Regions from separate parts of the Bacillus paramycoides genome, predicted to be linked through region 1. Evidence: riboswitches for the same ligand, from Rfam matches in the RefSeq annotation. Region 1 holds a riboswitch; the other holds the start of a gene.
The links. A riboswitch is a leader RNA that binds a small molecule or an ion and turns the genes downstream of it on or off. The one in region 1 is predicted to bind S-adenosylmethionine.
Positions count from the first base shown of each region.

Region 2: another riboswitch for S-adenosylmethionine. It lies ahead of AAG068_RS16415 (hypothetical protein); the one in region 1 lies ahead of metK (methionine adenosyltransferase).

Region 1 is NZ_CP152427.1:4,595,240-4,600,202, forward strand. It holds gene AAG068_RS23840 (MogA/MoaB family molybdenum cofactor biosynthesis protein) at 1-341, opposite strand, end outside; gene AAG068_RS23845 (hypothetical protein) at 580-759, shown strand; gene AAG068_RS23850 (hypothetical protein) at 766-942, shown strand; gene metK (methionine adenosyltransferase) at 987-2,186, opposite strand; SAM riboswitch class I at 2,356-2,477, opposite strand; gene pckA (phosphoenolpyruvate carboxykinase (ATP)) at 2,706-4,292, shown strand; gene AAG068_RS23865 (hypothetical protein) at 4,566-4,763, shown strand.
Region 2 is NZ_CP152427.1:3,193,096-3,198,058, forward strand. It holds gene AAG068_RS16395 (short-chain fatty acid transporter) at 1-227, shown strand, start outside; gene AAG068_RS16400 (group-specific protein) at 268-621, opposite strand; partial or broken gene AAG068_RS16405 (NAD(P)H-dependent oxidoreductase) at 632-799, opposite strand; gene AAG068_RS16410 (SWIM zinc finger family protein) at 823-1,212, opposite strand; gene AAG068_RS16415 (hypothetical protein) at 1,466-1,723, opposite strand; SAM riboswitch class I at 1,824-1,922, opposite strand; gene AAG068_RS16420 (hypothetical protein) at 2,045-2,236, shown strand; gene AAG068_RS16425 (YwiC-like family protein) at 2,269-2,991, opposite strand; gene AAG068_RS16430 (ECF transporter S component) at 3,176-3,877, opposite strand; gene AAG068_RS16435 (ABC transporter ATP-binding protein) at 3,850-4,963, opposite strand, start outside.

The DNA.
Region 1 (4,963 bases):
TAACTAATCATGCGGAACAACTCACCAAACCCGACAATTTCTTTATCTAATAACGCTGATACCGCTTCAATCGTCACATCACGTTTCGTAATACCAGTACCGCCATTTGTTAACACGACATCAACATCTTCCCGATGATAACCAGCTAACACCGCTTGCTGAATACTTTCTTTATCATCTTTTACAATTTCATAAGAGGTCACTGTATGCCCTGCTTCTTTTAATAATTCATGTAATAGTTGTCCACTCTTGTCCGTCTCTTCTGTACGTGTATCGGAGATTGTTACGATTTTGCAACGCACTTCTTTCGGTGCTTGTTTTTTATGTTCGATTACGCTCATTTTATATCTTCCCTTTCCTAAAGTCTTTTCTTCATTTTATCATACCTACCTTTACACAATTATGTATGAAGCCGTTAATACACCATGATACAATATAAGTATATACAACCACAAAAAGGAAAATATATTTTCTTATACTCCTAGACTACACATCATTAGCTATTCTTTAAATTCTCTTATATTTTCCACATAGTAGATTTCATTTTAAATTACAAAATAATTTGGAGGTTCACTCACTATGGAACTTTATAAAAAACTAACAACAACATTCATCCTCTTATTCGTCGCTTCCATTACTGTCGGCTTTTCTCTAAAAGGTGCAATTCCATACGCTACATTCGTAAGCATTATATTCGCAACACTATTTTTACTAAGCAGTGCCTTTTGCGCAGGCAAAGTACGTCAAATGAAAGGATAATTACATATGTTCAAGAGGAAACCAATCCTTTGTAAATCATGCGGGAAAGAAATACAAACATATGAAAAAGCGTGGATTCATATGCCATTTCCGGCAAGTGGTATGACAAATATGAAAAAGTACATTGAGCTAGATGGAGAAGTTTATTGTGGTTCGTGCATCCAAGTCGTAAATAAAACGTAATAAAAAAAGCTTTGCGCCGTGAGCGCAAAGCTTTTTTTCATATATTATAGACCAGCTTGCTCTTTTAAAGCTGCAGCTTTGTCTGTACGTTCCCATGTTAGATCTACATCAGTACGTCCGAAGTGGCCGTAAGCTGCTGTTTGTTTGTAAATTGGGCGACGTAAGTCTAGCATTTTAATAATACCAGCTGGGCGAAGATCGAAGTTGTTACGAACTAGTTCTACTAGTACGTCTTCAGATACTTTACCAGTGCTGAATGTATCAACTGAAATTGATACTGGTTGCGCTACACCAATTGCGTATGCAAGTTGTACTTCTGCTTTCTCAGCAAGACCAGCTGCTACGATGTTTTTCGCAACATAACGAGCTGCATATGCTGCAGAACGGTCAACTTTCGTTGCATCTTTACCAGAGAATGCACCGCCACCGTGGCGAGCGTATCCACCGTAAGTATCAACGATGATTTTACGTCCTGTTAAACCAGCATCACCTTGTGGTCCACCAATTACGAAGCGACCAGTTGGGTTAATGAAGAATTTCGTTTCTCCATCGATTAATTCTGCTGGTACTACAGCTTTAATTACGTGCTCTTTTAAGTCGCGATCGATTTCTTCCCATGTAACATCTGGGTGATGTTGTGTAGAAATTACGATAGTATCAACACGTACTGGTTTACCATTTTCATCATACTCAACTGTAACTTGCGTTTTTCCATCTGGACGTAGGTATGATAATGTATCATTTTTACGTACTTCAGTTAAACGGCGAGCTAATTTGTGAGCAAGCGAGATTGGAAGTGGCATTAACTCTTGTGTTTCATTACATGCGAAACCAAACATTAAACCTTGGTCTCCTGCACCAATTGCCTCAATCTCAGCGTCAGTCATTTGACCTTCGCGTGCTTCTAGCGCTTGGTCAACACCCATAGCGATGTCAGCAGATTGCTCATCGATAGATGTTAAAACTGCACAAGTTTCTGCATCGAATCCGTATTTTGCGCGTGTGTAACCAATACCTTGAATTGTTTCACGAACGATTTTTGGAATGTCTACGTAAGTAGAAGTCGTAATTTCCCCCGCTACCAATACTAAACCAGTTGTTACAGTTGTTTCACAAGCTACACGTGCATTTGCGTCCTTTGATAAGATCGCATCTAAAATTGAATCAGAAATTTGGTCACAAATTTTATCTGGATGTCCTTCAGTTACAGACTCAGATGTGAACAGATGACGTTTTTTTGTCATGTGGTAAACCTCCCTACAGTAATTGTATATATTGTACGGAACTCATCCTTAATTTGCCACAGATTGCGACATACATTTATTCTCCCACACAAGCATACAGAAAAACCTTTCCTACTTTATATAGAGGAAAGGTTTAATTTGCTACTTGCATACTGCTTTTTGCCCTTCGCTCTTATCGTTCGAGACCTGTAGCCTCGCACAGGTTTTAGCACCTATTCACCTGTATTTACCACTACAAGTGAGGTTGCTGGGCTTCATCGGGCCTGTCCCTCCGCCAGCTCGGGATAAGAGAGTATCCGTCCCAACCTATACTAAAGAAATGCTATTCATTTGTCAATTAATATTCACATTTTCCTGAAAGTTTTTCTCAATACGCCTAAAATGAAATATTAATAAGGAAATAATGTATTCACACAAACAAAAAGAAATAAATAGTATACATTATTTATATAATTGTGTTATACTCTTGTTGGGGATTACGAGAAATATTTCATTAAATGAAAAGGATGGTATATAAATATGAGTACTGTGAATGTCCAAATTGGTTTACACGAATTATTGAACGGAAGCAATGCACAGATTCAACTAAGTGTTCCGCAATTAGTGGAAAAAGTATTAATGCGAAATGAAGGGAAATTAACTTCTACTGGTGCCGTTTCTGCTTCAACAGGAAAATATACAGGACGTTCTCCTAAAGATAAATTTATTGTGAAAGAAGCATCGGTTGCTGACAAAATTGCTTGGGGAGCAGTGAATCAACCGATTTCTGAAGAACATTTTAATAAATTATATACAAAAGTTTTAGAATACTTAAAAGAGAAAGAAGAGTTATTCGTCTTCAAAGGATTTGCAGGCGCTGACCGCAATTATCGCCTACCAATTCAAGTTATTAATGAATATGCATGGCACAATCTATTTGTACATCAATTATTCATTCGTCCAACTGAAGAAGAATTAACAACTCATGAATCAGAGTTCACAATTGTTTCTGCGCCGAACTTCAAGGCTGATCCAGCTGTTGACGGTACAAACTCTGAAGCATTCATTATGGTTTCATTCGAAAAACGTATCGTACTAATTGGTGGTACAGAATACGCTGGAGAAATGAAGAAATCAATCTTCTCTATTATGAACTTCTTATTACCTGAACAAGATATTCTTTCTATGCATTGCTCTGCAAACGTAGGTGAAGAAGGCGACGTAGCACTATTCTTCGGTTTATCTGGAACAGGTAAAACAACATTATCTGCTGATCCAAACCGTAAATTAATCGGTGATGATGAGCATGGTTGGTCTGATAACGGTGTATTCAATATTGAAGGCGGTTGCTATGCAAAATGTGTAAACCTTTCTCACGAGAAAGAACCACAAATTTTCGATGCAATCAAATTTGGATCTGTTTTAGAAAACGTTATCATTAATAACCAAACGCGTATCGCAGACTACAACGATACTACTTTAACAGAAAATACTCGTGCTGCATACCCTATGCATGCGATCGACAATATCGTACTGCCAAGTGTTGCTGGACACCCAAATACAATCATTTTCTTAACTGCTGATGCATCTGGCGTATTGCCTCCAATCAGTAAGTTATCAAAAGAACAAGCTATGTACCATTTCTTAAGTGGTTACACTAGTAAACTAGCAGGAACAGAGCGCGGCGTTACATCTCCGCAAGCAACATTCTCAACTTGCTTCGGTTCACCATTCTTACCACTTGAAGCATCTCGCTATGCTGAAATGCTTGGTGAAAAAATCGAGAAGCACGATGCGAAAGTATTCTTAGTAAACACTGGCTGGACTGGTGGCGAATACGGCGTTGGTAAACGTATGAACTTAGGTTACACTCGTGCAATGATTCAAGCAGCATTAAGCGGTGAACTTGCAAAAACTGAAACAGCTAAACATGATATCTTCGGTCTTGAAGTTCCACTTCACGTACCAGGTGTACCTGACGAAGTGTTAATGCCTGAACAAACTTGGGCTGATAAAGCTGCTTACAAAGCAAAAGCAATCGAGCTTGCGAACGAGTTCAAAGCGAACTTCAAAAAGTTCGACAGCGTTTCTGAAGATATTATTAACTTAGGCGGTCCAATCGCTTAAGTACAAACTTTCTGTTGGAATACCCCTTACTCATATGAATAAGTGTCGTGTAACCGCAAAGTTTCGCGTACTCACCGACAAAACCCAATGCGGCTTAACGGTTTATACACACTTACATAAAAAAGAAGCTTACGTTTTATACGTAAGCTTCTTTCTATATCTTCTCTCTTCATCTATGACTTATCTCGATAAATTACAGAAAATTCATTTTATAATCATTCGTTTTCAGTTTTTTTATGATACAATTTACATATACAGGAAAGGGTGAGACCTATGAAAAATTTTTCTCGTACAGGAAAAATTTTATTCAGTTACGGAGCGATCCAACTATTTTGGGGACTTGTAATGCTTAACGTTAATTTATTTCAACATACAAGTGAAACGATAAAATATATTATTCTAATGACCGGAATAATTTGTTGTGTTATATCCAACTTTTTTAAAGAACGTCAAAGTCATACTAATACGTAATTTCATGTTAACTTAATGGAAGCGGAAACCTGCATTTTATGCAAAGTTACACTTCCTGTTATAATATCATCATTTATCCCAGAATAAACCGATTTTCACATAGCCAAATTACGGATTCGAATATATAAATTATATCCCTACTCGCTACATCTCTCTGGTTTCACACCACATGGGGCTAAAAAAGGCCCCGACCGCTTCTA
Region 2 (4,963 bases), 1.4 Mb from region 1:
TGCAAGCACCAATTATGATTCCTGCTGGCGCTGAACTTGGTGTACCTGCAGCAAAAACAGCAATGGCAATTGCGTGGGGCGATGCTTGGACAAATTTAATTCAACCTTTCTGGGCATTACCCGCATTAGCGATAGCTGGTTTAGGTGCTCGTGACATTATGGGATTTTGCGTTGTTAACTTACTATATGCAGGATTTATCATTAGTCTATGTTTCTTATTTATTTAAACGAAAAGCTAGTTTTATACTAGCTTTCTTACATAATAAATTATTTATTTCCCATGCAATTTATCACATTCTCCCACTCTATCTCCGTAAGATGTAATGCCTCAAATGCAAAAAAATCTCCACATACTTGTTCAATTAAATGTGGATTTTTCTTAAGGAAATTCCATTGTAACGCTTTAGGGAGAAAATACGCTTCATACTCTTTACTTCCTCTTACTAACTCATCCACTTCTCTTTCACAAATTCCTCTTATTAAATAATCATTTCTTAATTGAATCTGTATTTGTTGAAACGTTTCACTACATTTCTTCAATTGGATTAAGCAATTAATATATGTACGAAAAAGTTTATTATCATAATTACAACAATTTATAATACGTTTCATTTCATTCATAACGTACGAGCCTTTTCTTCTCTTCATTAAATACAAGGACGGGATCAAATTGTTCTTTATATAAATTAAGTACCGTAACTGAATGATCTGTTTCTTGTAACCCTTTTTGCACATGCTTTAAAATCGCTGCGTTAAAACTTGAAGGACTAGGATGAGCGTATACAATTAATACATTCACTACAAAACAACTCCCTCTATAAGTTAAAGTTTCCCCTTCTTTAACATCTGCTCTACAATTTGCATGTTTTTCGAACTTTGTAATAAACGATTTAATACGGTAAGTAACTCTTCCTTTTCTAAATCTTTCAGTTTCTCTTTCACTGTACTCTCACCAGCACCTTGAATATCATAAACAACTGCCGCCATATGCTTACAATAGTTTTCATATGGACATTCGCAGCTACTTTCTGTAAAGTCTTCAAGATCAATAATCACTTCATAGTTTCCTGCATTTCCAGTAACGAAAGCAAATATTTTCTTGCCTTGTATTTCAACATCATCTACATGTCCTTCTTCATAATATTCATACCCTTGATCCATAATGTACTTAGGAATCCATTTTGTTATATCATGTAATAAGTAAGCGTACATAATAGCACCTCTTCCTTTAATTCCCTTTTGACTTCCACAACCCCTGCATGTTATTCTAATAACTGTCAAATAGCAAGCCTATATGACAAAACGACTGACACCTATTCGGCGAAGGTGTCTCTTTTCATTTGCAGCCGATATGAATTGCCTCTTTCAGGCATATTCAATCTTTGACACTACACACTCAACACCATTCCCTGTATCAGGCTGCTTAAGCAGTCTTTTACTCTACATACTTCAAAAAAAAGAGAGCTTAGCTCCCTTTTCTCGCCTTATAAAATACCCCTTTTTCAGTATAGAGATATTCATCAGCTAATGTGATTTTCCCATCCAGTTTCAGTTCATCTAATAGTCTTGATAAATAAAATTGATGTAACATCTTTTTCGTGAATTTTCCTTCATGATGCGAAACGATATGTTCTTGAATATCTAACAATGATATTGGCTTATCTTGCTCTATCATATATTCATAAACTGTACTACGCAGTTTTACGTATTTTTCGAGTGTCACAGTACTTCGCAACCCCTTTCTTCTTAATATAAATTTTCGTAATCGGTTTTTTTGCAATAAAAAAACCTCTCCGATAAGAAGAAGTTACGTATATATCTTCGTCTTATCTCCCAGAACAAATTTGTTCTGCTGGAATTAGCACCTGCATCGCGGTTGCTGGGTTTCATCGGGCCAGTCCCTCCACCTCTCTGGATAAGAAAATATTCACTTAATTCTTACTATACGTAATTTCATTTTAATTGTCAAACAAATATAACAAATTATATTTTGCTTCTTACTGTTCATACTATACATATATGAACATGCAAGGAGGATTATGAAATGCACGAAAATGCTCGCGGATATGTACAAGATTCTTTTCAATCATTACAAGAAGCAAAACATTGTTTAGAAGCAGCACTACAAACTGTTGAAAAAGACTTTAATCGCGCACGTATTGAACAATCTCTTTATGCGATCGAACAAGCTATTCAACGCTGTGATTACACCGTTCACATTTTAGAACAAGATTGAAAAAACTTCCCATCATAAGGTGGGAAGTTTTTTCAAATGGCATACTTCATAATTATTGCCGTTATGATTAAAAAATATACAGAATTAGCAATTTCTAAAACCCCTACTTTTATAATAGAAATCTTTTTACCGTACAACATAATTGCTCGAATGACACTCGGTATAAAAATAAGGGAGCACCAGGGATTAATAGCAAATACAATGATTGTTAATAGAATATGATAACCCCATGATATAAGGCGATACTTCGGATTATTTTTCTCGCGTATCATCGTTTTCACATAAAACGTACTTCCTAAAAAATATAAAAATGAAATAAGCGCAATAAATAATGCTGTTTTATCTATAAGTTTCATTGAAAAATAATAACTAACTAAACCACCAATACAGAAAACAATAATTGCACTGATGTCATTTAGTAATGCTCTTTCATTTTTTTGACGAGCGTAATACATATTTACTATAAATAATGGGATCATGAATACTACGAATAAAAGAATGCGCCATTCATATAATAGAGAAATCATCCCAAATATAAATGCGATGATAAAATATACAATTGCAGCATGTAAATACTTTTTTTTTCGTCTTTGCTTTATGTACGTAAGAAATGGATACGTAGCTAAATAGATAAAGAACCAAGCTAAAAACAACGGAACATGATACATAGTAGGTTTCCCAAGTATGACACTTAATAGAAATGGTATAACGAGCATAGCCCATGCACCGTGTTGCTTCGGAATAACTAACTTCATTAACTATACACCTCCTCTTCGAAAACATTTCTCACCTACTATTATACAAATAATCTTATATAATAACGGAAGTATATTGGATCAATTTTTTGACAATAAAAAATGCTCCTTACAATATGTAAGAAGCATGAAAGAGGCAAACGAATATGTAAGTCGCGACCCTACCTTATATGAGTATGCTTTTCTATGCCATGTTATGCTTATCTAATATGCCATATTTCTTTTTGAATCTCGTAAGAATCGTAATCCAAGACGTACTAAATAATAGTAAGAAAATAACATTTGAAATCGCATGGCTCAAATCGAAATAAAAACTTGCGATATAATACGAAATAACAGCTTCCCACGTTGCCTCACGTATAAACCCGAGAAGCCCCCATAAGTTCATAATCCAGCCAAATAAAAATCCAACAAACAATCCGTATAGAAGTCTTCCCCATAGCTTTTTCATTAAAAATGTATTACGTAATAATCCAGCTATAAAACCAATCATGCCCCAAGAAAACATTTGCCACGGCGTCCACGGACCTTGTCCTAAAAAAATGTTAGATACGATGGCCGCTGTTGCCCCGATCATAAAACCAGTTTCACTCCCAAACACAATCGCAGAAACGATAATGACAAAAGAAGTCGGCTGTACACTTGGTAAAAGAGAAAATGGTACGCGGCTAACTGCTGCAATTGCTGCTAACACAGCAACGAGAACAATTTCACGTGAAACAAACGCCTTTCTTTCAAAACGAATATAGAACGGTAACATAATAACAACTAATAAAAACAAACTACTTAACATGTAATAACCGTCCATGATAAGTGTCGTAAAGAGTAATGTGCCTATTATTACTGCAAAAATACATATTATGAATGCAACATATCGTTTGGACACGCTTCGTACACATCCTCCCACGTTAATGCATATGGCAACTCTTTTCGAATGAATCGATTAATAGATGTTGTATAAAAGAAGTTACCACTAAAAAATTCTTTCGGTGCATCATTCATAATAACTGCTCCGTCAAATAACATCATACATTGATCAACGTATTTCGCTGCAAACTCAATATCATGCGTTGCCATTACAATTGTTGTACCTTCTTTTTGCAACTTCCTAAATAGCTCTCCTACTCGTTCTTTCTTCCATGGATCTAATCCCTTTGTCGGTTCATCAAGTAATAATAAAGTCGGCTTTGATAATAACGTTGTACATAACGCGAGTAATTGTTGTTCTCCCCCGCTACAATCATGCGGGTGGCGTTCTTTAAGCGAATATAACCAAAATTGTTTTAGCACATCTTCTGCTATTTCTTTTCCTCGTTCTCCGTATAATTCACGTGCACGTTCATACACCTCATCCCACACTGTATCAAATGTAAAATGATAATATGGATGCTGCGATACATACCCAATACTTTTAAATCGTTCTTTCGAATCAATTTTATGTATCACTTTCCCATTCCACTTTACTTTCCCTCTTCTCGCTTTTTGCAATCCAGCTAAAAGCGTTAACAGTGTAGACTTACCTGTACCATTTTTCCCAACGAGAGCTGCCCATTTTCCTTTTTCAATCGATACAGTTAAATCTCGTAAAATAAGTGGACTATTTTTTTCATATTGGAACGAAATATGCTCTGCACTTAAAATAACTTCGTGCTTTTCACTTTGTGCTATTGGCTCATTCACATATGATATCTCTGAAAAATTATTCAGTTTCATTTGCGCTTCTCGCACTGTAAAGGGAATATCTTTTGCATTCCACTCTAAAAACAATCTTGGAATTTGCGGAATAAATGGACGGAATTTTTCTACTTCCCACATGTTCGCGATAACCGTTTTAGGATTTCCATCATACACGATTTGACCATTATTCATACAAATAACGCGCGTAGCAAGTGGGATCACTTCATCTAAACGATGTTCACTTAACACAATCGTAATGCCAAGTTCTTCGTTAATACGTTTTAACAATCCTAAA